4 regions of the Propionibacterium acidifaciens genome follow, and region 3 is predicted to be linked to each of the others. Evidence: riboswitches for the same ligand, from Rfam matches in the RefSeq annotation. Region 3 holds a riboswitch; each other region holds the start of a gene.
The links. A riboswitch is a leader RNA that binds a small molecule or an ion and turns the genes downstream of it on or off. The one in region 3 is predicted to bind cobalamin.

Region 1: another riboswitch for cobalamin. It lies ahead of EGX94_RS00875 (anaerobic ribonucleoside triphosphate reductase); the one in region 3 lies ahead of EGX94_RS05595 (FecCD family ABC transporter permease).
Region 2: another riboswitch for cobalamin. It lies ahead of EGX94_RS09620 (ABC transporter substrate-binding protein); the one in region 3 lies ahead of EGX94_RS05595 (FecCD family ABC transporter permease).
Region 4: another riboswitch for cobalamin. It lies ahead of nikB (nickel ABC transporter permease); the one in region 3 lies ahead of EGX94_RS05595 (FecCD family ABC transporter permease).

The regions. Positions count from the first base shown of each region.
Region 1 covers NZ_CP033719.1:204,944-212,505, reverse strand. Annotated here, with positions in the region: gene EGX94_RS00885 (hypothetical protein) at 1-102, opposite strand, end outside; partial or broken gene EGX94_RS00880 (ABC transporter ATP-binding protein) at 3,098-3,560, shown strand; cobalamin riboswitch at 3,607-3,821, shown strand; partial or broken gene EGX94_RS00875 (anaerobic ribonucleoside triphosphate reductase) at 3,974-5,956, shown strand; gene EGX94_RS00870 (4Fe-4S single cluster domain-containing protein) at 5,953-6,450, shown strand; gene EGX94_RS00865 (HAD family hydrolase) at 6,461-7,306, opposite strand; gene EGX94_RS00860 (hypothetical protein) at 7,309-7,562, opposite strand, start outside.
Region 2 covers NZ_CP033719.1:2,267,205-2,274,766, forward strand. Annotated here, with positions in the region: gene rplA (50S ribosomal protein L1) at 1-89, shown strand, start outside; gene lipB (lipoyl(octanoyl) transferase LipB) at 209-1,048, shown strand; gene EGX94_RS09600 (lipoyl synthase) at 1,120-2,064, shown strand; gene rplJ (50S ribosomal protein L10) at 2,304-2,951, shown strand; gene rplL (50S ribosomal protein L7/L12) at 2,967-3,365, shown strand; gene EGX94_RS09615 (hypothetical protein) at 3,569-4,204, shown strand; cobalamin riboswitch at 4,261-4,402, shown strand; partial or broken gene EGX94_RS09620 (ABC transporter substrate-binding protein) at 4,397-5,164, shown strand; gene EGX94_RS13880 (ABC transporter permease subunit) at 5,474-7,345, shown strand; gene EGX94_RS09640 (ABC transporter ATP-binding protein) at 7,339-7,562, shown strand, end outside.
Region 3 covers NZ_CP033719.1:1,309,798-1,317,359, reverse strand. Annotated here, with positions in the region: gene EGX94_RS05605 (ABC transporter substrate-binding protein) at 1-564, opposite strand, end outside; gene EGX94_RS05600 (ABC transporter ATP-binding protein) at 561-1,382, opposite strand; gene EGX94_RS05595 (FecCD family ABC transporter permease) at 1,379-2,398, opposite strand; cobalamin riboswitch at 2,569-2,751, opposite strand; gene EGX94_RS05590 (thiamine pyrophosphate-dependent enzyme) at 2,875-3,990, shown strand; gene EGX94_RS05585 (alpha-ketoacid dehydrogenase subunit beta) at 3,987-4,961, shown strand; gene EGX94_RS05580 (dihydrolipoamide acetyltransferase family protein) at 4,991-6,325, shown strand; gene EGX94_RS05575 (cell division protein CrgA) at 6,574-6,861, opposite strand; gene EGX94_RS05570 (aminodeoxychorismate/anthranilate synthase component II) at 7,353-7,562, shown strand, end outside.
Region 4 covers NZ_CP033719.1:466,763-474,324, reverse strand. Annotated here, with positions in the region: gene pheS (phenylalanine--tRNA ligase subunit alpha) at 1-225, shown strand, start outside; gene pheT (phenylalanine--tRNA ligase subunit beta) at 222-2,747, shown strand; cobalamin riboswitch at 2,910-3,121, shown strand; gene nikB (nickel ABC transporter permease) at 3,218-4,162, shown strand; gene nikC (nickel transporter permease) at 4,159-5,040, shown strand; gene EGX94_RS02035 (ABC transporter substrate-binding protein) at 5,075-6,679, shown strand; gene EGX94_RS02030 (ABC transporter ATP-binding protein) at 6,798-7,547, shown strand; gene EGX94_RS02025 (ABC transporter ATP-binding protein) at 7,558-7,562, shown strand, end outside.

The DNA.
Region 1 (7,562 bases), 1.1 Mb from region 3:
GACCCCGCCCTCGAGAAAAGCCCGCTGCTCCAACTCGAAATACGCCCGGTAGACCCGCTCGGCCTCCGCGTACAACTCGTCCTGAGACAACGACGCCGACACCGACACAGACGACGCCGACGACGCCGGGCCGGCAGACCCCCGCCGGCCGCACGCCGACACCACGACCACCACGCAGAACACACCCAGGACCACAGCCCGGCACCATCGCCGACTCACGGAACAACCTCCACAGGGGGCGGGAAGCACACGACACCGCCATCGTCCCATGCCCGCCCCACCACCGGAAGACCTGTGGAAAACCCCACCGCCCACCAGCCGACCACCCCCGCAGACCCAACCGAACCCGACAACCAGCCTGGAGTGATGCTGCGTCCCGGGTTTGGTGGGGGCAGTGAATGCATGGAGGGGTCACTGTCATGAGTGCGCCCGAGGAAGTGTCCCGCCGGGTTGCGTGGGCGGGCCACGAGGATGGCCGTGCAGGCCCGTCGGGATCCTGACGGGCCCAAGGGGGCGGTCAAGAGGGTCGCCGATGAGCCGGGGGTCCATCCCGAGGCGCTGCGGGCCCGGGTCACCAGGGCCGAGACCGACGCCGGTGAGAGGGCCGGGACCACCACGGCCGATGCCCCGGGCGCATCCGGGCCCTGGAGGCCGGGAACCGCGGGCTGGGGCGGGCCGACGAGATCCTGCGCAAGACGAGCGCGTCTTCCGGCCCGGGCGGAGCCAGGCCGCCGGTAGGGGTCATCGACTCCTCCATCCATGACAGCAGAGCGGATCCCCGGGCCTGGCCGATCCGCGAGCCGCTGACCGGCGCCGGGGTCAGGATCACCCCCGTCCGCCTTCCACGCGGCCCGGTCCCGCCCGCCGTCGGCCAGGAGCGTGCACGACGAGACCCTCAAGACCGGGACCGCAAAGGTCCACGAGGCCGACTGCTCGGCGCCGGGAGCCCGCCAGATGCGCACGGCACTCAACCGCCCCGCCGTCCGCCGCGCGCACGGGCCGGCACGTGACCCGCTGCACCGCGGAGCGGCCCATGCGGGACATGATGGGCCCGCACGGCACCCGCCGCGCGAAGCCGCCCGGACCGGCCCGGACCACTCCACGGGAGCAGCACCCGGCAGACCTGATGGACCAGCACTTCACGACCCCCGGACCGAACGAATCGCGGATGGCGGACATCACCTCCGCGCGCACGTTCACGGAGCGGGTGCACGCCGCCTCCACCCGCCGACGCGCACCCGCGCCGGAACGTGGACCGGCAGGCCCCCACCGGCCTGCGCACCGACCCGGCCCCGGACGCCCCGACCACGGCAATCCGGCAGCACCGACGGCAGGGCGCCGACCCGACCGGGCCGATCCACCACCCCGACCACGGCGCGCAGTACCGGGCCATCCGCCACGAGCAGACCCTGTCCGATCGCGACGCGGTCGCCTCAACGGGATCCGAGGGGCGACTCCCACGACAATGCCCCGGCCCAGGCCCTGAACCCGCCGTACAAGACCGAACCGACCCGCAACCGCCCCCTCCCCCGACGAGCACGACTGGAGTGTTTGGTGTTTTTCGGGCGGTGGGTGGAAGTGATCGAGGTGGGGTTGGGTCGTGTCGGTGCCGGGATGCGGTGCGGGGTTTGAGGGGCGGGTCGTTCTCGGGGTCGTCCCGGGGGTCCGGGCCGGTGGCTGGGGTGGCCGGATCGTACGGTCTTGTGGCGCGGGCGGTCGGGGGCCGGGTCGCAGGATGGCGGAGGGAGTACCCCGGTCTCGGCGTTGATGCCGTGACCGTGGAGGGGCGCGCCGGGATCGGACGTCTGAGGGCGGGGCTCCGGGAGGCCCGCGTGGGGAACGGGTTCCTGGAGGGAGCGGTGGTCTTCTTCGCCCGGGGGTCCGGGTGGGCGTGGGACGCCGCCGCATCCGCCGCGGAGGAGGCGACCGCCCCGTCCGGTCCGTGTGCCGGTGGGTGGAGGTATCCGGGTCCGGCTGCTGCGCCCGGCGGAGCCGTCCCGGGTCCTCGACGGCCCGGCGGGGGAGGACCCGGCGGCCGTCATCGTCGGGTTCTTCGACGAGTCTCTGAACGGGCCTGCGGTTGCCGCCGGGTCCGCGCGGGGCCGGCCCGGAGCGGCGTCGAGGCCTCTCGCTCGGCGTGGTCCGCGGGATCGTGGTGGCGGCGGGTCCGGTTGCCCGTCGGCCTCGGGGACGGGCCGGGACGGATCGTGCCGGCGCCGGATCTTCCGGGCCGGCCGGGCCGGCTGGCCGGGGCGTCGTCGCCGCCGCGCCCGGGATGAGGCGGGTGGGCGGCGTCGCGCATGGTCCGGCCCGGCGGGGATTCGCCTACCTGGCGGTCGTCGTGGATTGCTCCCCGGGGGAGGGGTCGTCGGGGGCGCGATCGCCGGTCGCATGCGCGTCGGGCTCGTCGCCGGGGCCTCGGCCGTGGCCGTGCCGGGCCTGTCCGCCGATCCGTGGTGTTCAGGGTCCTCCGCTCGGGTCGGGGGCTCGATGCGCGTCGGCCGGATGCACGGGATTCATGGCCGGCCGCGGGGTCCTCCCGTCCGTCGGGCGGGCCGGTGGCTGCTGTGGCACTGCCGCCGCCGAATCGTTCACCGCGGTCTCGGGGAAGGAACTCGTGAACCGTGGGGTCCACTCGGCCCGGGACCATGCGATCCGGGACGTGACAGCCCGGACCGGGTCACGATGCGATCACGAGCGTCTCCACTCGGCGATCGACCACCGGACCCCCGACCAAGTCGACACAGAATGGAGACAACAGCACAAGGCAGCAGCCCGAGACCAACCATCAACCACTGCCTGAAAAACCTACATCACTCCAATGGCTGTGTGAGAATTTCCATCATCCAAGGACCTCGGTCCCTGTCACCATCCGGCCCAGCTCCCCAATTTTACACCCTCATCTGAGAAGAGCCGTGAATGCTTTGGAGGGGTCCGCCGCGCTGCGTGCGGCGGACCCCTCCTGCACGTCCGACTCGGGAGCCGAACGCCTCGCCGCTCCTCGGGGTCGGATTCTGCAGGGCCTACTCGATCGAGCCGATCGCTCCCGGGGGAGGGAGGCTGGACAGGTCACCGTCCGCGACGGCGGCGTACCCGGCGCCCCGTCGACGAGCTGTCCGGCGGTCAGCGCCAACGCGTCTGGGTGGCCATGGCACTCGCCCAGGAGACGCCTCTGCTGCTCCTCGACGAGCCCACCACCCAATCTCGACATCGCCCACCAGATCGACCTGCTCGAACTCTTCGCGGAGCTCAACCGGCAGGGCCGGACGATGGTGGCCGTGCTTCACGACCTCTCAACCAGGCCGCCCGCTACGCGGCGACGAGGGGCGGCGCCGTCGTCGCCCAGGGGACCCCGGCCGAGGTCGTCACCGCGCGGATCGTCGAGGAGGTCTTCGGCGTGGCGGTGCTCGTCGTCGACGACCCGGTGACCGGTACCCCGATGCATCGTGCCCTGTGGGCGGGGCCGGGGCGGCGGCCCCGGGGCCGAGGTTCGTCGGGCCCCCGGCGACCGGATGCCCGACGACTCCCCGGAGGCCCGGCGGGGTCGGGTCCGGCAGTGAGAAGGTGAGGCCCTGGGTGTGTCGCGCTCTCCGCGCGAGCGCCCCTGATACATTCCGTGGTGCTGGTCGACCCGCCTCGACACTAGATGTTGTGGTGGGGAGTGAAAAGGGAAGCCGGTGCGAATCCGGGACTGCCCCGCAGCGGTGAGAAGGAACGACATCGGCATGAGCACTGGGCCCCGGCCTGGGAAGCGCCGACCAGGAAGCCCCCTCGGGGAAGCGCCTTCGAGTCCGAAGACCTGCCAGCACCGGGCCGCGGCCCGGCACTCGACACCGCCTCGCGGGCGGCCGGGGGGAGGGTCCTCCCGTCCGCCGCGCGGCACGGGCCACGAGGAGGGGCCCCGTCGATGACGACATCCGTGCATTCCGGTGGCTCGATCACACGCCGCCCGCCCCGCCCCGCCCAGGGCGGCTCGGCCCTCATGGAGTCCCTGCGCGGCATCGCCGCCGCGGACACCGCGGCCAACGACGCCCTGAGGGAGAACGCCAACGTCGACGGCCAGTCCTCGATGGGCGCCATGCTCCGCTACGGCACCGAGAGCGCCAAGCACCTCAACCTCTCCGAGATCATCGCCCCCGAGTACGCGGCCGCCCACCGGCTCGGGGACATCCACATCCACGACCTCGACTTCTACACGCTCACGACGACCTGCTGCCAGATCAGCCTCACCGATCTGTTCCGCGGGGGCTTCTCGACCGGTCACGGCCACCTGCGCGAACCGCAGTCGATCGGTTCCTACGCGGCGCTCGCCTGCATCGCGATCCAGTCGAACCAGAACGACCAGCACGGCGGGCAGGCGATCCCCAACTTCGACGTCGACATGGCCCCCGGGGTCCGCAGGACCCTCGAGAGCCGGTTCCTGGAGAATGCGGACACGGCCGCCCGGCTCCTGGGCGTCGAACCCGTCGCGGTCTACCCGCCGCACGTCGTCCTCGAGCCCTCCGCGGCCCAGCTGCGCGACGAGCGCGCCTATCTGCGCGGCCTGCTCGGCGAGCGCGCCGACCTGGAGGCCCTGCACGCCCGGATCCGCGAGCGCTCCGTGCGCGAGACCGAACGACTCACCTACCAGGCGATGGAGGCCTTCATCGCCAACCTCAACACGATGAACTCTCGCGCCGGGGCGCAGACGCCGTTCTCCTCGATCAATTACGGCACGGACGTCTCGCCCGAGGCGAGGATGGTCGTGCGGCAGCTGCTCCTGGCGACCGAGGCGGGGCTGGGCAACGGCGAGACCGCGATCTTCCCCATCCAGATCTTCCGCGTCCAGAAGGGCGTCAACCTCGACCCCGGCGACCCCAACCACGACCTGCTGCAGCTGGCCTGCCGGGTCACTGCCGGGCGCCTCTTCCCGAACTTCTCGTTCCAGGACGCCCCCTTCAACAGGGTTCATCACGTCCCCGGCCGCCCCGAGACCGAGATCGCGTACATGGGCTGCCGCACGAGGGTCATGGCCAATGTCCACGACCCCGACCGGGCCGTCACCCACGGACGGGGGAACCTCTCCTTCACGACGATCAACCTGCCGCGCCTGGCGATCGAGGCCGACGGCGACGTCGACTGCTTCCTGTGCACGCTCGACGAGCGCATCCAGCTCGTCATCGGCCAGCTCATGGAGCGCTTCACGATCCAGGCCGGCAAGCGGGTGCGCAACTTCCCGTTCCTCATGGGGCAGGGGGTGTGGATCGACTCGGAGCGGCTCGGCGGCCAGGACCGGGTGCGCGAGGTCCTCAAGCACGGCACGCTGTCGGTCGGCTTCATCGGGCTCGCCGAGGCGGTGCACGCCCTCATCGGCGAGCATCACGGTCAGTCCCAGCGGGCGTGGGACCTCGCCTACTCCATCGTCGTGCGCATGCGCTGGCGGATGAACCAGGCCGCCGAGCGGACCGGTCTCAACTTCTCGCTCCTGGCCACCCCGGCCGAGGGCCTCGCCGGGCGCTTCGTGCGGATGGACCAGCGCCTCCACGGCATCATCCCGGGGGTCACCGACAAGGAGTACTACACGAACTCCTTCCACATCCCCGTCGGCTTCGACATCGGCCTCGCCGACAAGATCGCCAAGGAGGCGCCCTTCCACGCCCTGACGAACGCCGGGCACATCACCTACGTCGAGATCGACGGCGACCCCTCGAAGAACGTCGGGGCGATCGAGCAGATCGTCCGCTTCATGGCCGGGTCGGGCATCGGCTACGGCGCGATCAACCACCCCGTCGACCACGACCCGGTGTGCGGGTACACCGGTGTCATCGACGACCGGTGCCCCGGCTGCGGGCGGGCCGAGAGGAGGCGCCCTTTCGACCGGATCCGCCGCATCACCGGCTACCTCGTCGGCACGCTCGAGCGCTTCAACGACGCCAAGCGCGCCGAGGTCCGCGACCGGGTGACGCACGCGCTGTGAGACTGGCCGGGTTCACGACGAGCTCGATCGTCGACGGCCCGGGCGTCCGGGTCACCGTCTTCTGCCAGGGCTGCCCGCTGCGGTGCCCCGGGTGCCACAACCCGTCGACGCACGCCGTGGACGGCGGCCGCGAGGTCGGGGTCGGCGAGCTCGTCGACGTCATCGAGCACGAGCGCCTCGCCTCGGGGCTGACCCTGTCGGGCGGCGAGCCGACGGTCCAGGCTGCTGACTGCGCGGTCCTCGCGCGCGCCGCCAGGGGCCGCGGCTGGTCGGTGTGGTGCTACTCGGGGTACACCTGGCAGGTGCTCGTGCGGAGAGCCGCCCGCGACCCGGGGCTCGCCGAGCTCCTCCTCCTCGTGGACGTCATGGTCGCCGGGCCGTACGTCCGGGCCAGGAGGACCCTGTCCCTGCCCTGGCGGGGCAGCGCCAACCAGGTCCTCGTCGACGTCCCGGCCAGTCTCGGGTCCGGCGAGGAGCGCCGCCTGGACGTCTGAGCCGGCCGGCTCAGGGCCCGCCGAGCACTTCGCGCTCGACGACGGCGCCGACCGCCCCCTCGGTGTTGGCGCCCGCGACGGGGTAGCGCCCGTCGAGCAGGCTCGGGTGCGCGTTCGACATGACGTAGGGGTACCCGACCATGTCGAGCATGTCCGCGTCGTTCGGCATGTCGCCGAAGGCCATCGCCTCGGACGGGTCGACGCCCATCCGCTCCAGCACGTCCGCGAGCATCGCGGCCTTCGTGACGCCCGGGGCGCTGCACTCGACGAGCCCTTGGGCGCGCAGCGTCGAGAAGGTCACGTTGATGCGGCCCCCGGCGGCCCGGCGCGCGGCCTCGGCCAGGGCCTCGGTCGACGTACCGGGCGAGACGACGAGCAACTTCACGGCGGCGTCGAGGCCGAGCAGCTCCTCGAGCGGGGCGATGCTCGCCGGGCGGCGCCGGCCCTCCTCCAGCAGCCGCTCGTAGCGCGGGTCGGTGCCCCACTCGGCGTGCGCGTACTCGACGGCGAAGCAGACGTCGGGCACGCGCTCGGCGAGGGCGGCGGCGAAGCCGAGCGCATCGGCGACGTCGAGGTCGTGGTGGTCGAGCACCTCGTGACGGGCCAGGTCGTAGAGGACGGCGCCGTTGGTCGAGATGACCACCGGTTCGATGTCGGCGAGCGGGTCGAGGACGTCGACCCAGCGGGGCGGGCGGCCGGTCGCGAAGACGACGCCGAGACCGGAGCGGGCGGCGGCGCGGAAGGCCTCGACGCTGCGCGGGTGCAGCTCGGTCGCGCTCTTGAGGAAGGTGCCGTCCAGGTCGGTGACGATCGCGCGGACCGGTCGGCCCTCGGCCCGCGGGGAGCGCCCGGCCATGACTACAGCCTCGTCTGCTGCTGCGTCGGCTGGTCGGTGGCCGTCTGCGTGCCGGACCCGGAGACGTTCATCGACGGCGTCTTCGTCGGCGAGTCGTGCCCGCCGGGGCTCTGCGAGGCGTCGCTCGAGCTGTCGGAGGGGCTCGAGCTGGGCGAGCCCGACCCGGAGGACTCGGACTCGCTGGGGGAGCCGGAGGAGGAGTCGGACTCGCTCGGGGAGCCCGAGCTCGAGTCGCTGGAGTCGCTCGACGAGCTCG
Region 2 (7,562 bases), 960 kb from region 3:
GCCGCTACGTGCGCAAGATCACGTTCTCCACGACGATGGGTCCCGGCGTCCAGGTCGATCCGCTCGCCGCTCGTCCCACCGAGTCCTGACCACGGCCGAACCGGCGCCGGAGGGCCGGCCCTCCGGCGCGTCACGGGCGTCCCGCGCCCGTGGCGATGGCCCGGCGGCCGGCCCCCGGCCGGGGCGCGTGGCGCTATCATTGCCGGGCATGACCGACCAGAATGTGCGAATGCCCAAGTCAGGAGCTTCTCGAATCGTCGCCGGGGAGCGTCCTGCCGACTGGGTCAACCATCCCGCGGGCCTCGAGGTCGAGCGCCACTGCCTCGACGCCGCGCCCGGGGCCCTGTACGACTACCGCGCCGGGTGGGAGCACCAGCGCCGGGTGCTCGACGAGGTCTGCCACCACCGGGCGCCCGACAGGGTCATCCTCTGCCAGCACGAGTCCGTCTACACCGCCGGACGGCGGACGAAGGACGAGGACCGTCCCCTCGACGGCACGCCCGTCATCGACGTCGACCGAGGAGGGGACATCACCTGGCACGGGCCGGGGCAACTCGTCGGGTACCCCATCGTCTTCCTCCAGCGGGGGGTGGGGGTCGTCGACCACGTGCGCCGCCTCGAGGAGGCCGTCATCCGGCTGCTGGCCGACTACGGTCTCGCGACCGGGCGGGTGCCGGGCCGGACCGGCGTGTGGCTCCCCTCCGACGGCCTGCGCCCCGAGCGCAAGATCTGCGCCATCGGCGTGCGCTGCGCCCACCGGACGACCATGCACGGTTTCGCGCTGAACGTCGCGCCGGACCTCGAGCGCTTCGACACCATCGTCCCCTGCGGGATCACCGACGCCGATGTCACCTCGATCCGTCGCGAGCTCGGGAGCGCCCCGAGCCTGGAGCGGGTCGCCGACGACCTCGAACCCCGGCTGCGCGAGCTGCTGGCCATGCGCCCCTACCGGATGAGCCCCGACATCCCCAGGAACGCCCACCCGCGCTTCTGCCGTCCGAGGGCCGACCGGCCGTCCCCCCGCACCCCGGAGGGGGCGCGCTCATGACCGGCGCGACGACTCCCGCGGGCGCGTCCGCGGCGAGGACCCCGGAGGGGAGGGGGCCCGGCGGACGCAGGATGCTGCGCATCGAGGCGAGGAACGCCCGGACCCCCGTCGAGCGGGACCGTCCCGAGTGGCTCAGGACGCGCCTGAGCGCCGGCCCGGACTACCAGGACGTGCGCCGTCGCATGGTGGACGGCGATCTGCACACCGTGTGTCGGGAGGCGGGCTGCCCGAACATCCACGAGTGCTGGGAGGACCGCGAGGCCACCTTCCTCATCGGCGGCGACAGGTGCACCCGTCGCTGCGACTTCTGCCAGATCACCTCGGCCCGGCCCCGGGGGTACGACACCGCCGAGCCCCTCCGCGTGGCCCGATCGGTCGAGCGGCTCGGGCTGCGCTACGCCACCGTCACGAGCGTCTGCCGCGACGACCTGCCCGACGAGGGCGCCTGGCTGTGCGCCGAGACGATCCGCCGCATCCACGAGCTCAACCCCGGCGTCGGCGTCGAGATGCTGGCCCAGGACTTCTCGGCCGACCCCGCGAAGCTGACGGTGGTCTTCGACGCCCGCCCGGAGGTCTTCGGCCACAACGTCGAGACCGTCCCGCGCCTGTTCGGGCGGATCCGCCCCGGTTTCAGCTACGAGGGCTCCCTGTCGGTCCTCGAGCAGGCCCACGAGGCCGGTCTCATCACGAAGTCGAACCTCATCCTCGGCATGGGGGAGACCGACGAGGAGGTCGTGGAGGCGCTGTGCGACATCCGCGACACCGGCGCCGAGCTCATCACGATCACCCAGTACCTGCGCCCCGGCCCGACGCTGCGCCCCGTCGACCGCTGGGTCCGGCCGGAGGAGTTCGTCCGTCTCGGACGGCTGGCCGAGCGGATCGGCTTCGCCGGCGTCATGAGCGGGCCCCTGGTGCGCTCCAGCTACCGCGCCGGGACGCTGTACCGCCGCGCGATCGAGCGGCGCGCGGACGGGGACGGCCGGGCCGACCGCGCCGAGCTCCTCACCGGTCGCTGATCCGTCCGGGCCCTGCCGCGGGGGCCGCCCGACTTGGCTCGTGCGCGCCCGGAGAGTACAGTCTGTCGGGCCGAAGACCGCTGGTGGTTCTCCACAATGCCATCCCCTCGTGGGGCGGCGCCCGCGCAGGTGCTGATCCGACGCCCATGTGTCATGCCCCAGTGCCCGCGCACCGGGGCTTTCCCATGCCCGGGGCCGCCGGAGTCCTCGGCCGGAACAAGAAGTGGGAAGGAGACCCAATGGCGAGGCCTGAGAAGGCGGCCACGGTCGAGCGACTCTCCGCGCAGTTCGCCGAGAGCAACGCCGCCGTGCTGACCGAGTATCGCGGACTCAGCGTCAAGGACCTGAAGACTCTGCGCAGGTCCCTCGGCGGCGACGCCGCCTACGCCGTTGCGAAGAACACCCTGACCAAGCTCGCTGCCGCCAGGGCCGGCGTCGAGGGACTCGACGACCAGCTCTCCGGCCCGACGGCCATCGCCTTCATCACGGGCGACGTCGTCAACGTGGCGAGGGGTCTGCGCGACTTCGCAAAGGACAACCCGCTTCTGGTCATCAAGGGCGGCGTCATGGACGGCAAGATCCTCGACGCCGACACGGTCAGGAAGCTCGCCGATCTCGAATCGCGCGAGGTGCTGCTCGCCAAGCTGGCCGGCGGCATGAAGGCTTCCATGAGCAGGGCGGCCGCCCTGCTCGCCGCCCCGCTCACGCAGGCCGCCCGCGCCATGGGCGCCCTCCAGGAGAAGGCGGCCCAGGACCCCTCCGTCATCGGCGGGCCCGGAACCCCCGCCACCGACCAGGAGCGCACCACCGCCGATGATTCGGCACCCGAAGCAGCGGATGCTGCCGAGGCCACCACAGACGCGGCTGACGCTGCATCGAACGAGTAAGGAAGGACGCCCAGCATGGCGAAGCTCAGCACCGAGGAGCTCCTTGACCAGTTCAAGGACATGACCCTCATCGAACTGTCCGATTTCGTGAAGGCCTTCGAGGAGGCCTTCGACGTCGAGGCCGCCGCCCCCGTGGCCGTCGCGGCGGCCCCGGCCGCCGGCGTCGCCGCCGCTGACGGCGAGGCCGCCGCCGACGAGGGCGATGCCGAGGTGGACGTCGTCCTCGAGGCCGCCGGCGACAAGAAGATCCAGGTCATCAAGGAGGTCCGTACTCTCACGAGCCTCGGCCTCAAGGATGCCAAGGATCTCGTCGAGGCCGCCCCGAAGGTCCTCCTCGAGAAGGTTGCCAAGGAGACCGCCGAGCAGGCCAAGGAGAAGCTCGAGGCCGTCGGCGCCACCGTCTCCTTCAAGTGAGACGCTCCGGAGCGAGGCGCACGGCTCGGCCCGTCGGCTGAGGAACGGCGCCGCAACGGGCACCACCCCGCGGGGTGGTGCCCGTTCGTCGTCCCGGTGCGCTCCTTCCGCCCGGGGCCTGAACGGCTCCCGGACGGGGCGAACCGGTACGGTGGAGGCGTCCCGGGGGGGGGAGTCGGGCGCAACGGGGGAGGATCGACCTTTTGAACGCAGCACGGGGCGGGCCGGCGCGGAGTGGGCGCAGCCGCGGTGAGATCATCCGGTGGTCGACCATCGGGCTGGCGCTCGCGCTCGTCGTCGTGCTCTTCGCGCTCGGCGCCGGGCCCTCGCGGGACGAGCGGGCCACCGCCGGTTCGGAGTCGGCCCGGGCGATCTCCACGACGCCCGCCACGGCCGGCTCGCCGGCCGGTTCCTCGCTGTCGACCGACACCCAGGCCTACGGCGAGCTGTCGGGTCACGCCGATGCCGGCTGGGCGAGCATCCAGCCGGTGCAGGGCCAGTGGGCGGCCCTGGTGGGCAGCCATGTCGTGCTGTCGCCGAACCAGCCCGCCTCGCGTCCCAGCGGCAAGGCCACCGTCGACTCCGCGCCGATCGTCCTCGCGGAGTACGAGGCGCTCGTCGACCGCTTCGCCTTCGACGGCACCCAGGTGCTGCTCGTGCGCCGTTCGGCCTACGGTCCGGCGGTCACCGACGACCAGTTCATCTTCGTCACCCTCGTCTCCAAGGGCTTCGGCTCCGGCGGGGACGTCCAGGGCTGGTGCGACGAGCACTACGCGAACCTCGGCGCCGGCGCCGACCGTGATGCGGCGTGCACGCCGGTCCAGTTGCAGAGGCGCTGAGGCGCTGAGGGGCGCCCGACGGGTGGTGCCGGGCGGTGGTCGTGGCCAATGTGGCGTCCGCTGGTTCGGTTCGTCGTCGCCGGTGCGCGTCGGCGGATCGTCGTAAGAGGGAATCCGGTGCGAGTCCGGAGCTGTCCCGCAGCGGTCAATGGGAACGAGGTCGAGGGCCAGCAGGTCGGCAACGCGGCGGCGGGCGACCCGGCCCTGCGCAGGGCCATGGTGACGGGCGTGAACCGTCAGCAGATGATCGACGACAGCCTCATGGGCCACGGCACCGTCGCCCTCGACATCTTCGACTCGTTCGACTGGGGCATCAAGGCCGACACCGCCTCGCTCGTGGACGGCGACGCGGCCGGCGCCCAGAGGATCCTCGAGGACGCGGGCTGGCGGGCCGGCTCGGACGGCATCCGCGCCGAGGACGACCAGCGGGCCTCCTTCCAGCTGCTCTACCCGCCGAACGACTCGGGGCGCCAAGCCATCGCCGAGGCCTTCTCGGCGCAGATGGCCCCGCTGGGCATCGAGGTCGAACCGACGTCCGGCGACTTCACCTGGCAGGTCGACCACAACCGCTCCAACGCGGTCGTCCTCGGCGGCGGCCGACTCAACCCCTACCACGAATACACCATGCTCCGCAGCTCGTCGGGCCACTCGCGCGGCTGGTCGAACATCTCCTGCTACGCCAATCCGACCGTCGACGGGCACCTCGACGAGGCGCTGGCCGCCTCCGACCAGGGGACCGCCCGCGAGCAGTGGCACGCGGCGCTGTGGGACGGCACGACCGGCGGCTCGATCCTCGGCGACGCCCCGTACGTGACGATCTGCTACATCGTGACGATCTGCTCCATCACGCACAACTACTTCGTGCGCGACGGCCTCGGCATCGGGACCCAGCGCGTGCACCCCCACGACCACTTCCTCCAGGTCATCCACAACCTCGGCTCGTGGGGCGTCTCGGCGTGAGCACGATCGCCTCCCGGACCGCCGCTCCCGCCCCCGGACGCCGCGCCGGTCTCGTCGGACCGGCGCGGCACGCGCTGGAGCAGGTCCTCAAGTGCGCCTCGCTGGTCCTCGCGGTGAGCGCCCTGACCCTCTTCCTCGCCGAGGCCTCGCCGATGGACCCGGTCGACTCCTACCTGGGCGCCGAGAGCGCCATCGACCCGAGCCAGTACGCGGCCCTGACGGCCAAGTGGGGCCTCGACCGGCCGGCCGTCGAGCAAGTTCGTCCTGTGGTGGGGCAACGCCCTGCACGGAGACCTGGGCACCTCGCTCATGCCGCAGCGCCCGGTCGCCGAGGTGATCGCCGAGGGCCTGTCCGACTCGCTCATGCTGCTCACCACGGCCTGGGTCGTCTCGGGCCTGTTCGGCGGGGCGCTCGGCGTCATCGCGGGCAAGAACCGCGACCGCTGGCCCGACCGGCTGATCAGCGCGGTCTGCTACGTCTTCGCTGCGCTGCCGACCTTCTGGTTCGGCCTGCTCATGCTCCTGCTGTTCGCCGTCCGGCTCGGCTGGTTCCCGATCGGCCTGTCCACGGGCGCCGGCGTGACGATGGCCGACTCGGGCCTGGGGGAGCGGATCCACCACATGATCCTGCCCGCCCTGACCCTTTCGACCTGGCCGACCGGCCCCCCTCGGCCGCCAGCCCGTTCGGCACCGACTGGATGGGCCGCGACATGCTCATGCGCACGCTCAAGGGCCTGTCGATCTCGATCCGCATCGGCCGTTCGCCTCGCTGGTCTCCACTCTCATCGTCCTGCTGCTGGGGGCGGCGCCGCCGTCTGCGGCGGCTGGGCCGACAGGATCGTCCTGTGGCTCATCGACCTCATGCAGGGCATGCCCCACCTCGTCCTCATGATCTTCCTCTCGATCCTCGTCGGGCGCGGCATCCCCGGCGTCATGATCGGCGTCGCGGCGACCCACCGGGTCTCCCTCGCCCGCATCGTGCGCGCCGAGACGATCCACCTGCGGGCCAGCCCGTACGTCATCGCCTCGCGTCAGATGGGGCGCGGCCGATGGTTCATCGCCCGGGCGCACTTCCCGCCCCACATCGTGCCGCAGGTCCTGGTGAGCACGGTGCTCATGTTCCCGCACGCGATCCTGCACGAGTCCGGCCTGACCTTCCTCGGCTTCGGCATCCCCGGCCAGCTGCCGGCCGTCGGCGTCATCCTGTCGGAGTCGGTGCGCTATCTGTCCACGGGCGCCTGGTGGCTCGGCGTCCTGCCCGGCCTGGCGCTGCTGGCCATCGTCCTGGTCATCGACCGCTGCGGCGACTCCCTGCAGGCCCTCGTCAGCCCGGCCTCGGCGCAGAACCAGGAGCTCGTGATGCCCCTCCTCGAGATCGACGGCCTGCGGGTCGGCTTCATGATGTACCGCTCCCTCCTCCGGCGCGCCGTCGGCTGGGCCGTCGACGGCCTCGACTGCGCGCCGGAGGAGGGGCGGGTCCTCGGCATCGTCGGCGCCTCCGGCTCGGGCAAGTCGCTCCTCATCGTGGGCCTGCTGCCGTGCAACGCCCGGACCGTCGGGACGATGACCTACGACGGGCGGCCGCTCACGCCCGAGCGCACGAGGACGCTGCGGGGCACCGGGTTCGCGCTCATCCCGCAGTCGATCGGCCACCTCGATCCGCTCATGCGGGTCCGCCGGCAGCTGTTCACCGGCGCCCGGCCCGACCCCGACGAGCTCGCCGGGACCGCCGAGCGCTTCGGCATGCGGGCCGGCGACCTCGACAAGTTCCCCTTCCAGCTCTCCGGCGGCATGGCCCGGCGCGTGCTGCTCGCCACCGCCATGCTCAGCCCCGCCAGGCTGATTCATCGCCGACGAGCCCACGCCCGGACTGTCCGTGGACCTCGCCGAGCGGATGCTCGTCGACTTCCGCGCGATGGCCGACGAGGGGCGCTGCCTCCCCATCATCAGCCACGACGCCGACCTCATCAGCGCCGTGGCCGACCGGGTGCTCATCCTCAACGGCGGGCGGGGGATCGCCGAGATGCCGGCCGCCGAGTTCATGGACCCCGACCACCACGACCACGGCCGGTACGCCGCCGGGCTGTGGCGGGCCCTGCCGCAGAACGACTTCGACGACGCCGACCTGTCACCGGCCGTCGGGGCCCGCCCGACCGAGGACGAGGGGGTCGATCGTGCTGAGGGCTGAGAACATCCGCTTCGCCTACCGCGGGGGGACGCCGATCCTGCGCGACGTCAGCCTCGAGCTGGCCCCCGGCCGGGTGCTCGGCCTCCTCGCCCCGTCCGGCCACGGCAAGAGCACCCTCGCCCGCATCCTCGCCGGCTGGGAGCGCCCGGACAGCGGCGCCGTGACGCTCGACGGCGGCCCGCTCGGGGCGCACCGCCCCTGCCGGGTGCA
Region 3 (7,562 bases):
GGCGGCGTCCTGGTGGCCGGTCATCGCGCCGATGTTCGAGATGTCGGTGGTGAGGGCGTCCCACGGGGCCATCGTGCCGCGGTTGCCGTCGGCCTGACGGCAGGTCTCCGAGAGCAGGTAGGTGTCGATGCCCTGCTCGCTCAGCCCGTCGGGGGTGAGGTTCTTCTCCTCGGAGAAGCCGTAGCCCCAGCCGGCGAACACGACCTGCGGCTGCGCGGCGACGATGTTCTCCATCGTCGGGTACTTGTCGGCCACCTGGTTGAGGCCGTCGACGGTCTCGTCGCCGTACTTGAGGGCCAGCACGTCGCGGTCGCGCTGCATGCTCGACACGGCCGTGATGTCGCCGGCGGCGCCGGCGGCCAGCGCGATCGAGATGATGTTGCCGTCGTTGACGAACAGCTTCGTCGTCGGGCTCGGGTACTCCTTCGTCTCGCCGCAGTTGGTGAGCTGCACGGTGCCGGCGGCCGACGAGCCCGCCGAGCCGGACGACGCGTTCGGGCCGCAGCCGGTGGCGACGAGGGCCATGGCGAGCAGCCCGACCGGTGCGATGCGGGTGATCTTCATCGGGTGTCCTTTCCCCTGCTGATGAGCAGATGGGGTTGATGGGTGTGCGGATGGGGGATCTGCATGGCCTCGACGGCGAAGGCCTCGCCCATGAGCCCGGCATCGAGCACCTCGGCGGGCCTGCCGGAGGCCTCCATGCGCCCGTCGTGGAGCACGGCGACGAGGTCGAAGTGGCGCAGCACGGTGTCGATGTCGTGGATGGCGGCGATCACCGTCGTCGGCTGGGAGCCGAGCAGGTCGAGCAGGCGCAGCTGCCAGGCGATGTCGAGGTGGTTCGTGGGCTCGTCGAGCATGAGGACGGGGCAGCGCTGCGCCAGGCCGCGGGCGATCATGGCCCGTCGGCGCTCGCCTCCGGACAGGTTCGTGCAGGGCGTCTCGAGCCGGTCGCCCAGGCCGAGCGCGGCGAGCGACTCGCGGACGATGTGCATCTCGCCGTGCGTGTCCATCGACCACGGGCTCCGGTAGGGGATGCGGCCCAGGGCGACCATCTCGCCCAGGCGCAGGTCGTCCGGAGGGGTCTCCTCCTGCGAGACGAACGAGATGACGCGGGCCCGTTCGCGGGGCCGCATGGCGCCCACTGGGCGTCCGTCGAGCAGCACCCGGCCGGCGGCGGGCTCGGCGATGCCGGCGGCGGCGCGCAGCAGCGTCGACTTGCCGGCGCCGTTCGTGCCGACGAGCGCCAGCTTCGTGCCGGGCGGCACGGTGAGGCTGACGCCGCGCACGACGACATGGCCCTCGACCTGGGCGGCGACGTCCTCGAGGCGGATCTCGGGGATCGGCCCGATGCCGCGGTGCGTGCGCCTCGTGCCGCCCCTCATGCGTCACGACTCCCGAACGCGTAGCGGCGCCGCCCCATGAGGACCAGGAAGACGGGTGCCCCGATCACGCCGGTGACGACGCCGATCGGGATCTCCTGGGGGCTCACGACGACGCGCGAGACGACGTCGACCCACAGGAGGAACAGCGAACCGACCAGCGCGGCGATCGGCAGCATCCGGCGGTGCAGCGAGCCGACCGTCATGCGCGCCGCATGCGGGACGATGAGCCCGACGAAGCCGATGCCGCCGCTGACGGCCACGAGGCAGCCGATGAGCACGCCGAGCCCGATGAACAGGCCGACGCGCATCGCCCCGACCCGCACGCCGAGGGCCGCCGCCGTCTCGGGGCCGGCGGCCAGGGCGTCCAGCCAGCTGCTGACGGCCAGCATCGCGGTGCCGACGACGGCGACCGCGAGTAGCGGCAGCAGCAGCTTCTCCCAGCTGGCGCCGGCCACCGAGCCGAGCATCCAGAACATCACCGAGGTCGCCGCGTGGTTGTCGTCGGAGAGGAAGACCATGAACGAGGCGACCGCCGAGAACGCCGAGGACAGCACGACGCCCGACAGCACCATGCGCAGCGGCGTGAGGCCGCCCTGGGCCTGCGAGACGCCGAACACCGCGCCCGCCGCGCCGAGCGCCCCGAGCAGGGCGCCGGCCGACAGCGAGTAGACGCCGAACCGGGCCAGCACCCCGAAGACGAGCACCGCCGTGGCGCCCACCGAGGCGCCCGAGGAGATGCCCAGCAGATAGGGCTCGGCGAGCGGGTTGCGCACGAGGGTCTGCATGCCCGCGCCGCCGATCGACAGGCCGGCGCCGACGAGCACCGCCAGCAGGGCGCGCGGCATGCGCAACTGCCAGATGATCGTCGCGAACGGGGAGGAGACGGGGTCGCCGGACAGCTGCCCGCGCACGACCGCCCAGACGTCCGCCAGCGGGATGCGCTCGGAGCCGAACGCCAGCGACAGCACGATGCTCACCGCGATGGCGACGACGAGCCCGATGATGACCGGCGTCAGGGCGACGCGGGCGCCGCGCCGGGCCGGTGCGGCGGATCCCCTCGTCCTCATGCGGCGCCCCGCGCGTGGGCGAGGGCGCCGCCATCACGGCGCGACCGGTACCGGCGGGGGACGCTGAGGGGCACGGGACCTTCGACCTTCATCTGGGGCGTCTGTGAGCGCGAGACGCCGAGCGGACGGGCGAGCCGACAGGTCTTCGGACTCGGATCACCCGGGACCGGCCCCTTCCCGGGTCTCCCCAGTGGGTCTCGTGCCGGCCCCGTCACCTTCACCGCTGCGCGCCAGTCCCGGATTTCCACCGGAGTTCCCTGGCGCCCACATCAGTGGGCGCGATCGACTCGACACACAGAGTAGACCCCTGGGGGTCGGGCCGGCGAGGCGGAGGGGATGTTCCGGATTCCGGGACTCTCGCCCTCCCCCCTTGTTACCAGGTAGTAGGTTACTTGATCGTAAGTTGTGGTGCGGTGAGAGGAACGATGGTGGACATCGAGGATCCGACGCAGCCGGTGCGGTTGCTCACGCCCGAGGGGGAGCTCGTCGAGGACCCCCGCTTCCGCTGGCGGGGCGGTGACGGGAGCCTGGTCGAGATGCTCCGCGGAATGCGCCGGGGCCGCCGGTTCGACGTCGAGGGCGCCGCGCTGCAGCGCCACGGGGAGCTCGGGCTGTGGCCGCCGCTGGTCGGTCAGGAGGGCTACCAGGCGGGGATCGCCGCCGCGCTGAACCCGGCCGACATGGTCTTCGCCACCTACCGTGAGCAGTCCCTGGCCCTGGCGATGGGGGTGAGCCCGGCCGACATACTCGCCCTGTGGCGCGGGGCGGGCCTGTCGCGCTGGGACAGCGCGGCCACGCGCATGGCGCCCTACTCGCTCATCATCGGCTCCCACCCGCTCCACGCCGTCGGGTACGCCCTGGGCGTCGCTCTCGGGCGCGCCGGCGACGGTCCCGCGCCCGCTACCCTCGCCGTCTACGGCGACGGCGCCTCGAGTCAGGGCGACGTCAACGAGGCGCTCGTCTTCGCCGCGGCCCGCCGCGCCCCGGTGGTGTTCTGCTGCGTCAACAACGGCTGGGCCATCAGCGAGCCGGTCACCCGCCAGAGCCCCATCCCGCTCTACCAGCGGGCGCACGGTTTCGGCATCCCCGGGATCCGCGTCGACGGCAACGACCCGCTGGCCTGCGCCGCGGTCATGGACTGGGCCCTCGGACGGGCGCGCGCCGGCTCCCCGGTGCTCGTCGAGGCGCTCACCTACCGGATGGGCGCGCACACCACCAGCGACGACCCGGGCCGGTACCGCAGCGACGAGCTCACCCGGCAGTGGGCCGGCCGCGACCCGATCGAGCGGCTGCAGACCCACCTGCTCGCCCGCGGCCTCGTCGACCGGCCCTGGCTGGAGGCCCTCGACGCGGAGCTCGACGACTTCGGCGCCGAGGTGCGCCGCACCTGCCGCGAGCTGGTCGACACGCCCATCGAGCGGGTCTTCGACGATCTGCTCGTCGAACCGGGCGCCCACCTGGCCGAGCAGCGGGCCGAGTGCCTCGACTGGTTGTCCACCGTCCCGGGCTCCACCGTCCCGGGCGAGGAGGTCGGCGCATGAGCGGGCTCACCGTCGTCAAGGCGCTCAACAGGGCCCTGCACGAGGCCATGGCCGCCGACCCCGGAGTGCTCGTCCTCGGCGAGGACGTCGGCGTCCTCGGCGGGGTCTTCCGCGTCACCGAGGGGCTCTCCGAGGCCTTCGGCGAGCAGCGGGTCATCGACACCCCGCTGGCCGAGTCCGGCATCATCGGAACGGCCATCGGCCTGGCGCTGCGCGGCTTCCGGCCGGTCGCCGAGATCCAGTTCGACGGCTTCGTCTTCCCCGGTTTCGACCAGGTCGTCAACCAGCTGGCCCGCTACCGCTCGCGCACCCACGGGCGGCAGGGCCTGCCGGTCGTCATCCGCATCCCCTTCGGCGGCGGCATCGGCGCGGCCGAGCACCACTCGGAGTCGCCCGAGGCCTACTTCATGCACACGCCCGGCCTGCACGTGCTCTCCTGCGCCTGCCCCCAGGACGCCCACTGGCTGCTGCGCCAGGCGATCGCGTGCCCCGACCCGGTGATCCTCTTCGAGCCGAAGGCGCGCTACTACGCCAAGGGCGAGGTGGACGAGTCCGGGCCCGATCTGCCGATGGGCTCGGCGAGGATCGTGCGGCCCGGCCGTGACGCCGCGCTGCTGACCTACGGGCCGATGGTGCGCACCTGCCTGGACGCCGCGCAGGCCGCCGCCGGGGAGGGACGCGACGTGGAGGTCGTCGACCTGCGCTCCCTCGCCCCGCTCGACATGGCGACCATCCGGGCCTGCGCCGAGCGCACCCGCCGGGTGATCGTCGTCCACGAGGCCCGCCTCACGCTCGGGCCCGGCGCCGAGCTCGCCGCCCGCCTGGACGAGGAGATGTGGGGCGCCCTCGACGCCCCGGTGCTCCGCGTGGCGGCCTGGGACACCCACTACCCGCCCGCCAGGACCGAGCGCGCCTATCTGCCCGACGCCGAGCGCGTCCTCGACGCGCTCGACAGGTCCTTCGCCTACTGACCACCCACTCATCGCACGAAGGAGTCATCGTGCCCGCATATCTCATGCCCGACGCGGGGGAGGGCCTCACCGAGGCCGAGATCGTCGAATGGCACGTCGCCGTCGGCGACGAGGTGGGGGTCAACGACGACCTGCTCGCCATCGAGACGGCCAAGTCCGTCGTCGAACTGCCCTCGCCGTTCGCCGGCACCGTCACGAGGATCCTCGTCGAGGAGGGCGAGACGGTCGACGTCGGCGCGCCCATCGTCGTCATCGACGACGGCTCCGGGTCCGACGGGGACGACGGGCAGGACCCGGCGCGGCGGGCCGGGAACGCAGAGGGCCACGCTCCGGAGGCCTCTGCATCGGAGCCCTCCGCGGCCGAGTCCCCTGCGCCGGCCGGTCCCGGAGCCGCGGCCGAGGAGGAGGCCCCTGCGCTCCTGACCTCGGACGTCCAGGACCCGGACGGCGCCCAGGAGGCCCCGACCGCCCAGGCCTCGACCGCTCAGCCCCCGGTCTCCTCGGCCCAGGTCCCGACTCCGGATGCCCCGGCCCGGTCCGGGCCCGCCGCCCCGCCGCTGCTGGTCGGCTACGGCGCCTCGACGGCCGCCGTGCCCGGCCCTGTCCGGCGGCGGCGCCGCCACGAGGTGAGCAGGCGCGCCGGCTCCCGCCCCCGGCGCGACGAGGCGCAGGCCGTCGACGCGGTGCGCCGGGCCACGGCCCGCAACGTCATCGCCTCGAAGGACTCCAAGGTGCACACGACGGCCTTCGTCGAGTGCGACGCCGGCGCCACCGTCGAGCTGGTCGGGACGCTGCGCGCCCGGCGCGACTTCGCCGGCCTCCACGTGACGCCGCTGCTCGTCTGGTGCAAGGCCGTCTGCCTGGCCATGCGCACCAATCCGATGATCAACGCCAGTTGGCCCGGCGAGGAGGACCGGATCACCGTGCACGAGTCCATCAACATCGGCTTCGCCGCCGACACTCCGCGCGGCCTGCTCGTGCCGGTCATCCGTGATGCCCAGGACCGCGACCTGAAGGACATGGCAGGTGAGCTCGGCCGCCTGGTGAAGCTGGCCAAGGCGGGCCGGCTGCAGCCCGCCGACTACAGCGGCGGCACCTTCTCGATCACCAACCTGGATGGTCTCGGTCTGGACGCCGGCACCCCGATCATCAGCGGCTCCGAGAGCGCGATTCTGGCGATCGGCTCCATCCGCCGCCGCCCGTGGGTGATCGAGCGCAATGGGCAGGAGCTCATCGAGCCGCGCTGGACCACGGCGATGTCGCTGTCCTTCGACCACCGGCTCATCGACGGGGCCGAGGCGGCGCGCTTCCTGGCCGACCTGGCCGCCCTCATCACCGATCCCGGGCTGGCGATGATGTACTGACCCGATCCCGTCGGTGCTGGTCCGGCCCGGTCGGTCGACCCGATCCGCCGGTCGGCGGATCCGAATGCGGCTGCGGTGCGCCGCCCGCGGATTGTGCACGGGCGACGCACCACCCGTGCATTCAGGGACGACGCCTCGAGCAGGTGGCCCGTGATGTGGAGAGGTCGGCGTCACCCGTGCATTCAGGGACGACACCCGGGCCGGGGAGTGCCTTGGTGCGGGGCGTGTGTGCAGGGGGCGCGGTGACGCTACTTCCAGAAGGTCGCGATGAAGAAGCTGGCGGCGATGAGCCCCAGGCCGATGAGGAAGTTCCAGTTGCCGAGCACCGCCATGAACGGGAGCGTCGCGCCGGCGATGTAGAAGACGACGAGCCAGATCACCCCGATGAGACCGACCGGCACGAAGACGTAGGGCACCCAGGCGCGGTCGGCGATGCGGACGGACTGGAGCTTCTTGTTCGCTGCGGCCCTCTCCTTGGCCCTGTTCTTCGACCTCTTCTTGTCGACGGCCTTCTTGCGGGCCTTGGATTCGGGCACGGTGAGCTCTCCTCGGAACGACGACACGACTGCGCCGGCAGGGGCGCACCACGACCAAGAGTAGTGGACCGCTCGACCCGGCCCGGCGGTATCCGTCGGCATGGGGTCGGCCGGTGGCTGTGCCGGGCAGGCCGGTGGGTCGGCCCGGGGGCCGTCGGTGCCGGGGCGGGGAGAGCAGGGCTCGGGCGGCCGGGACGGCTGCGGCTCGTGTGCGGGAGTGGCCGACGTTTGGCCGTCCACCCGGCTGTGGGTGTCACGGCTGCGGCTCGTGCGCGGGAGCGGCGTTCGACCGGGCGTCGCCGAGGACGGCCGCCCCGGGGCCCGGCGCGCTCGGGCAGCGAGCAGTGCTCGACCCGCCCTGCACCATCTCAGGGGACCGCTCCCGGGCACTCGTGCGCGGTCTGCCCGGGTGCCCCTGGCCGAGCCCGGGTCGGGCGGCTCGTGCGCGGGAGCGGCGCGTCCCCTGTCGGCGTCCGACCTAGACTTCGGGCATGTCCCGGATCCTCGTCATCGACAACTACGACTCGTTCGTCTACAACATCGTCCAGTATCTGGCCCAGCTCGGCGCAGAGGTCGACGTCCGGCGCAACGACGACCCGAGGTTCGGCCGGGACGACTGGCGCGAGGGCTTCGACGGCGTCCTCCTCTCGCCCGGCCCCGGCGCCCCCGAGGACGCCGGCGTCTGCGTCGACGTCATCCGG
Region 4 (7,562 bases), 840 kb from region 3:
TGCCGCGCCTGCCGCTCCGAGGGGTGGATCGAGTGGGGCGGCTGCGGCGTCGTCAACCCGCGCGTGCTCGTCGCCGCCGGCATCGACCCGAACGTCTACTCCGGCTTCGCCTTCGGCATGGGCGTCGACCGCACCGTCATGTTCCGCAACAACGCCCCCGACCTGCGCGACTTCGTCGAGGGCGACGTGAGATTCAGTCGTTCGCTGGTGGGGGGTGCGCGATGAGGGCGCCGATGAGTTGGCTCCGCGATCTGGTGGAGCTCCCGCACGGCGTGACCTGCGCCCAGGTGGCGGACGCCTTCACCCGGATGGGTCTGCAGGTCGAGCACGTCGAGACCGTCGGCGCCGACGTGAGCGGCCGGGTCGTCGTCGGCCGCGTCCTGGACTTCGTCGAGGAACCCCAGCGCAACGGGAAAACCATCCGCTGGTGCCGCGTCGACGTGGGCCCGTTCAACGACTCCGAGGTCAACCCCGAGATCGAGAACGCCCGCGGCATCGTCTGCGGCGCCAGCAACTTCGCCAAGGGCGACCACGTCGTCGTCTCGCTGCCCGGCGCGATGCTGGCCGGCGGTTTCGGGATCAGCGCCCGCCGGACCTACGGGCACATGAGCGACGGCATGATCTGCGCCGCCGACGAGCTGGGCATCGGCGAGGACCGCACCGGCATCATCGTGCTCCCGCCGGCGGAGGCGGCCCGGGCCGGTCTCGGCTCCGACGCGATGGCGCTGCTCGGCGTTCCCGACGAGGTCCTCGACATCGACGTGACCCCCGACCTGGGCCATGCACTGTCGATGCGGGGCCTGGCCCGCGAGGCCGCGCAGGCCTTCGATGTGCCCTACAACGACCTCTACTCGCGTCGCGTGCCCGACCCGGCCCAGGACGCCTACCCGGTGCGCGTCGAGTCGGACGACTGCCAGCTGTTCGTCGCCCTGTGCGTCAACGGCATCGATCCGCACGCGCCCACCCCGACGTGGATGCGCCACCGGCTCGAGGCCGCCGGCATGCGCGCGATCAGCCTGCCCGTCGACATCACCAACTACGTCATGCTCGAGTCGGGCCAGCCGCTGCACGGCTACGACGCCGACGCGCTGCTGGGCCCGATCGTCGTGCGCAGGGCCGCCGCCGGCGAGCGGCTCACCACGCTCGACGACGTCGAGCGCACCCTGAGCGCCGAGGACCTGCTCATCACCGACGACTCGGGCCCCATCGGCCTGGCGGGCGTCATGGGCGGCCGGACCACCGAGCTGAACGACGGGACGACGAACGTCGTCATCGAGGCGGCCCACTTCTCGCCCGGCACGATCGGGCGCACCTACCGGCGCCACAAGCTGCCCTCGGAGGCCTCCCGTCGCTTCGAGCGCATGGTCGACCCGGGCGTGGCCTGCGCCGCGGCACGGATGGCCGCCCGACTGTTCGCCGAGTACGCCGGCGGCACGATCGCCGAGGGCGTCACCGTCGTCGGCCGAGTGCCCCAGCCGCCGTCCCTGACGATCGACGCCGGTCTGCCCGCGCACATCCTGGGCGCCCGCATCGACGCCGACCGCGTCGTCGAGGTGCTCCGCGCCGCCGGCGTCGAGGTCCGCAGGCGGGGCTCCTCACTCGCCCTGACCCCGCCCACCTGGCGCACCGACCTGCGCGATCCCTACGACTACGTCGAGGAGGTCGGCCGCAAGCTCGGCCTAGACGTCATCGAGCCGAGGGTGCCCCGCGCCGTCGCCGGCCGGGGCCTCAGCCCCGCCCAGCGCGCCCGCCGCGCGGTCAGCGCCGCGGTGGCCGGGGCCGGTTTCGTCGAGGTCATCACGCTGCCCTTCCTCTCCGACTCCGAGCTCGACGGCCTCGGGCTGCCCGACGACGACGAGCGGCGCCGCCTCGTGCGGCTGGCCAATCCGCTCGCCGACACCGCCCCGTACCTGCGCACGACCCTCCTGCCGGGGCTGTTCGCCGCCGCCCGGCGCAACATCTCGCGCAGCCAGGACGACCTGGCCCTCTTCGAGGCCGGCTCGGTCTTCCGGGGCGGGCCCGCCCCGGCGGCCCCGATGCCCGAGGTCGACCATCGTCCCTCCGACGCCGAGATCGCCGCGATCCGCGCGGCACTGCCCGACCAGCCCCGCATGATCGCCGCGGTGCTCACCGGCCAGTGGCTGCCCGGCGGCTGGGACCACGCCGCCGTCCCGGCGGACTGGACCCATGCGGTGCACTTCGCCCAGACCGCGGCCGCGACGCTCGGCCTGACGCTGGAGCGCAGGGCCGCGTCGATCGCCCCCTGGCACCCCGGCCGGTGCGCCGAGCTGTCGGTGCGCGGCGCGGGCGGAGAACGGGTCGTCCTCGGCGCCGCTGGCGAGCTGCACCCCGAGGTCGTCCGGGCCCACGGGCTGCCGGAGCGGACCTGCGCCGTCGAGCTCGACCTCGACCTGCTCGTGGCCTGCGCGCCCGGCGGCGGCGAGGTCACCGCGCTGAGCGGCTTCCCGCTGGCCAAGGAGGACGTCGCCCTCATCGTCGACGAGCGGGTCCCCGCGTCCGAGGTCGAGGCCGCCCTCGTCGAGGGCGCAGGCGAGCTGCTCGAGTCGATCGCGCTCTTCGACGTCTTCCGGGGCCCGCAGATCGGCGAGGGCCGCAAGTCGCTCGCCTACGGCCTGCGCCTGCGCGGGCCCGACCGGACGCTCACCCAGGCCGAGGCGGCGGCGGCCCGCGACGGCGCCGTGCGGCTCGCCGTCGAGCGCCTCGGCGCGGTGCCCCGCGAGGCGTGAGCCCCGCGGTCGAGGGTTCCGGGAGGCGTGAGCCTCACGGGCGCCGTCCGGCGCCCCCGTCCAGCGCTCGCCCCGGGTGAGTGCCCGATCGCGGGCGTCCGGCGTGCGGGGGCGGCGGCAGCTGGTACTCTGCTGTCGCGAAGCAAGGGTTGCTGCGCACCCCCGTGCGCAGCGCCCCCAGGTGCCCGGCCGGCCCGACGGGTCGTCCGGGAGAATAGGGAACCGCGTGGGAATCGCGGACGGGACCGCCGCTGTGAGCGTCCCGGGTCCTCATCGGCGTGAGCCGGCCACCGTCCGTCGGGAAGGTCGAGGGCCCGTCGGGGCAACCGCCCCGGGGCGCGAGTCAGAAGACCTGCCTGGGAACCGTTCCGCGTCGCCGCGGCACTTGGCGACCGGGCGCCCCTCGCGGGGTCACGAGAATCCGGTTGTGACGAACGGCACTCGTCATGATCGTGAGGTGACTTCGACCCGTGGACCCCAGATGGCTGGCCCGACGGCTGGGCCAGATCCTCATCGTGCTGGTGGGCATCAGCTTCATCACCTTCACGCTCGTCTGGCTGGCGCCCGGCGATCCCGCTCAGGCCGTGTACACCAGTCAGGGGATCACGCCCACCCCCGAGATGGTCGATCAGATGCGGGTGCGCCTCGGCCTCGACAAGCCCTTCCTCGTGCAGTACGTCACCTGGCTCGGCAACTGCCTGCACGGCGACTTCGGCACCTCGTACTCGCTGAACAAGCCCGTCGCCGATCTCATGCTCGTCCGCCTGTGGCCGACCATCAAGCTCTCGCTGGCCTCCCTGCTGCTCATGCTCGTCGTCGCCGTCCCGCTGGGCATGCTCGCCGCGGTGCGCCGGGGCGGCATCGCCGACCGCCTCGTCCGCGGCTTCAGCTTCCTGGGCATCTCGATGCCGAACTTCTGGTTCGGCCTGCTCCTCATCTGGGCGGTCGCCCTCAAACTCGGCTGGCTGCCGGTCGTTTCGACGGGGCAGGGCCTCGACAGGCTCATCCTGCCGGCCGCGACCCTGGCCTTCGCGATGATCGGCAAGTACACCCGGCAGGTGCGCACGGCCGTCCTCGAGGAGCTCGGCCAGGACTACGTCGTCGGCGCCCGGGCGCGCGGCCTCTCCGAGCGCGCCATCCTCACCCGGCACGTCCTGCCCAACGCCCAGCTGCCCCTCATCACCCTGCTGGGCCTGTCGCTCGGCTCGCTGCTGGGCGGCACGGCGGTCGTCGAGGTCGTCTTCTCCTATCCCGGTCTGGGCAACATGGCGGTCACCGCCGTCACCTCGTACGACTACCCGCTCGTGCAGACCTATGTGCTGTGGATCGCGCTGATCTACATGGTCATCAACCTGGTGGTCGACGTCTCCTACGCCCGACTCGATCCCCGCGTCCGCCGAGGAGCCCGGTCATGAGCCCATCGCACCGCATCCGTCGCTTCCTCGGCGCGCACCGGGCGTTCTGCGTCCACGCGGCGCTGGCCCTGGTCATCGTCCTGGTCGCCCTGCTCGCCGGCGTCATCGCCCCCATGAGCCCCTACGAGGCCAACCTGGCGGAGGCCTTCCAGGGGCCGAGCGCGCAGCACTGGTTCGGCACGGACAAGCTCGGCCGCGACATGGCCTCGCGCGTCATCTACGGCACCCGCGTCTCGCTGGCCGCCTCGATCGTCCTCGTCCTCGTCATCTCCGTCGTCGGCTCGCTGCTCGGCGTCATCGCCGGCTACGCGGGCGGCCTCGTCGACGCGGTCATCATGCGGGTCTCCGACATGATGATCTCCTTCCCCGGGATCGTCCTGGCCATCGCAGTGGCCGGCCTCATGGGGGCCAGCATCCGCAATGCGATCATCGCCCTGGCCGTCGTCAGCTGGACCAAGTACGCCCGGCTGGCGCGCAGCCTCGTGCTGAAGATCCGCCACAGCGACTTCGTGACGGCCGCCGAGCTCACCGGTGCCCGTCCGGGCCGCCTCATCCGCCGGTACCTGCTGCCGAACGCCCTGCCGACGCTCGTCATCACCGCCGCGACCGACATCGGCACGATGATGCTCGAGCTGGCCGGCCTGTCCTTCCTCGGCTTCGGCGCCCAGCCGCCGCAGGCCGAGTGGGGCCTCATGCTCAACGAGGGCCGCGCCTACCTGCTCGACTCGCCCTGGCTCATGATCTTCCCCGGCGCGGCGATCTGCGCGACCGTCATCGTCTTCAACCTGTTGGGCGACGCGCTGCGCGACGTCCTCGATCCCCGCCATGCCGGCCCCGACGAGGCCGTCGTGGAACTCACCACGGCCCCACTGGCCTGACCCACCACCCACCACCGTGAAGGAGCGCATTGAGATGCAGGGAATCATCGTCACCCGCCGCGGCCTGCTGGCCGCCTCGGCGGCCGGAACCGTCGTCGCCGGCCTCGGACTGACCGGCTGCTCGTCGTCCGACTCCGGCGGTTCGAGCGGCACCGAGCTGAAGTTCGGCTGCACCAACTTCTCCAAGGAGTCCCTCGACCCGTCGAACCAGCCCAACGCCGCCTGGGCGTGCATGCGCTACGGCATCGGCGAGTCGTTGTTCAAGTTCGACGAGAAGATGGTGCCCCAGCCGTACCTGGCCGAGTCCTGCACGCCCGACGACGAGCACCTCACGTGGACGATCGCGCTGCGCGAGGGGCTCAAGTTCTCCACCGGCACCGAGGTGACCGCCACGAAGGTCGCCGAGTCCCTCCAGCACATGTTCGACAAGGAGGGCTCCGAGGGCTCGTCCGCGCCGTCGACCTTCATGAAGCCGGTCTCGATCACGCCCGACGACGGCGCCCGCACCGTGACCATCGTGACCGGGAGCCCGTCGGCCGACCTCTCGGCGGCCCTGGCCAATCCGCTGTTCGAGATCCTCGACATCGCCGGCAGCGAGAACCTCGGCGAGAAGCCGATCGGCACCGGCCCCTACGCCGTCACCGAGTTCAACTCGGGCCAGGACGTCAAGCTCGTCCGCAACACCAACTACTGGAACGGCGAGGTGCCCTACGAGAGCGTCCACGTCATCTTCATCGACGACTCCTCGAGCCTCACCAAGTTCATGGCCCTGCAGTCCGGCGACGTCGACGTCACCGAGAACATCACGGCCATGTCCGACCTCGAGACGCTGCGGAACGACTCCACCTACTCGGTCTCGCAGACGATCGGCATGCGCACGGGCTTCTCGTACCTCAACGCCGCCGAGGGCCGCCCGCTCGCCAACAAGGACCTGCGCAGGGCCGTCCTCATGGCGGTCGACGACGCGACGATCACCGGGACGACGGTCGGCGGCCTGTACACCGCGGGCTGCTCGGTCGTCCCCTCCTCGCTCGACTTCGGCTACGACCAGCTCACCGACGCCACGCCCCACGACCCCGAGAGGGCCAAGCAGATCCTCGACGCCGCGGGCATCGTCGACTCCGACGGCGACGGCTTCCGCGAGCTCGACGGCACGAAGATCAACCTGGACTACCTCACCTACGAGTCCCGGAACCTGTCGGTCATGGCCGAGGCCGTGGCCAGCCAGCTCGCCTCGATCGGCATCCAGGCGACGGTCACCAAGCTCGACGCCGACACCGAGTGGAACAAGCTCGTCGCCGGCGAGTACGACCTCAACTCCAGCAACTGGATGACGGCCCAGGAGGGCGAGCCCTACAGCTACCTGGCCAACTGGTACTCCAGGAGCGGGGCCAACTACTGCGCCTACCACAACGACGAGTACGACTCGCTGTACGAGCAGCTGGCCACCCAGCTCGACACGGCCGAGCGCAAGAAGATCTATGTGCGCCTCCAGCAGATCCTCATCGACGACGCGGCGGTCCTCGTGCACGGCTACTACAACAGCAACATGTGCTCGAACACGAAGGCCGTGAGCGATGCGAGCGTCTCGACCGCGGACTACTACTGGATCACGAGCGCCTTCAAGCCGGCGAAGTGAGTCGGCGGCGATGACGGGCAGCGGGCCTGGGCCGGAGGGGCCCTCGGGGAGGGGCGCGGCGGACGATGCGGCGTCGCGCGGCGGCGCGGCGCGCGACGAGCTGCTCCGCGTCTGCGGGATGACCGTCAGCTACGACGGGGCGCTCGCCGTCGTCGACGTGAGCGTCGACGTGGCGCCCGGGGAGATCGTGGCCGTCGTGGGGGAGTCCGGCTCGGGCAAGACCACGGTGATCCGCTCCGTCCTCGGCCTGCTGCCGGCCAGCGGCAGGATCAGCGCCGGCGACGTCGTCTTCGAGGGGCGTTCGCTGGTCGGCCTGGGCCGGGCGCAGTGGCTCGACCTGCGCCGGCACCGCATGGCGATGGTCTTCCAGGACACCGGGGCGATGCTCAACCCCGTGCGGCGCATCGGCGGCCAGTTCGTCGAGTACATCCGCACGGCCGAGCCGGGCTGCTCGGCGGCGCGGGCCCGGCAGCGCGCCGAGACCATGCTCGGGCGCATGGCGCTGCCGGACCCGCACCGCGTCATGGGCTCCTACGCCTTCGAGCTGTCCGGCGGCATGCGCCAGCGGGTCGGCATCGCCATGGCGATGACCTTCAGCCCGGCCCTGCTCCTGGCCGACGAGCCGACGAGCGCCCTCGACGTGACGATGCAGGCCGAGATCGTCCGCCAGATGCTCGCCCTGCGCCGCGAGGAGGGCACGGCGATCATGATCGTCACCCACAACCTCGGCGTGGCCGCCCACATGGCCGACCGGATCATGGTCATGCGCGCCGGGCGCGTCCTCGAGCTCGGGCCGACCGAGCGGGTCATCGACCACCCCACCCATGAGTACACGGCATCGCTGCTGGCCAGCATGCCGTCGCTGTGAGGAGACGAACGTGTC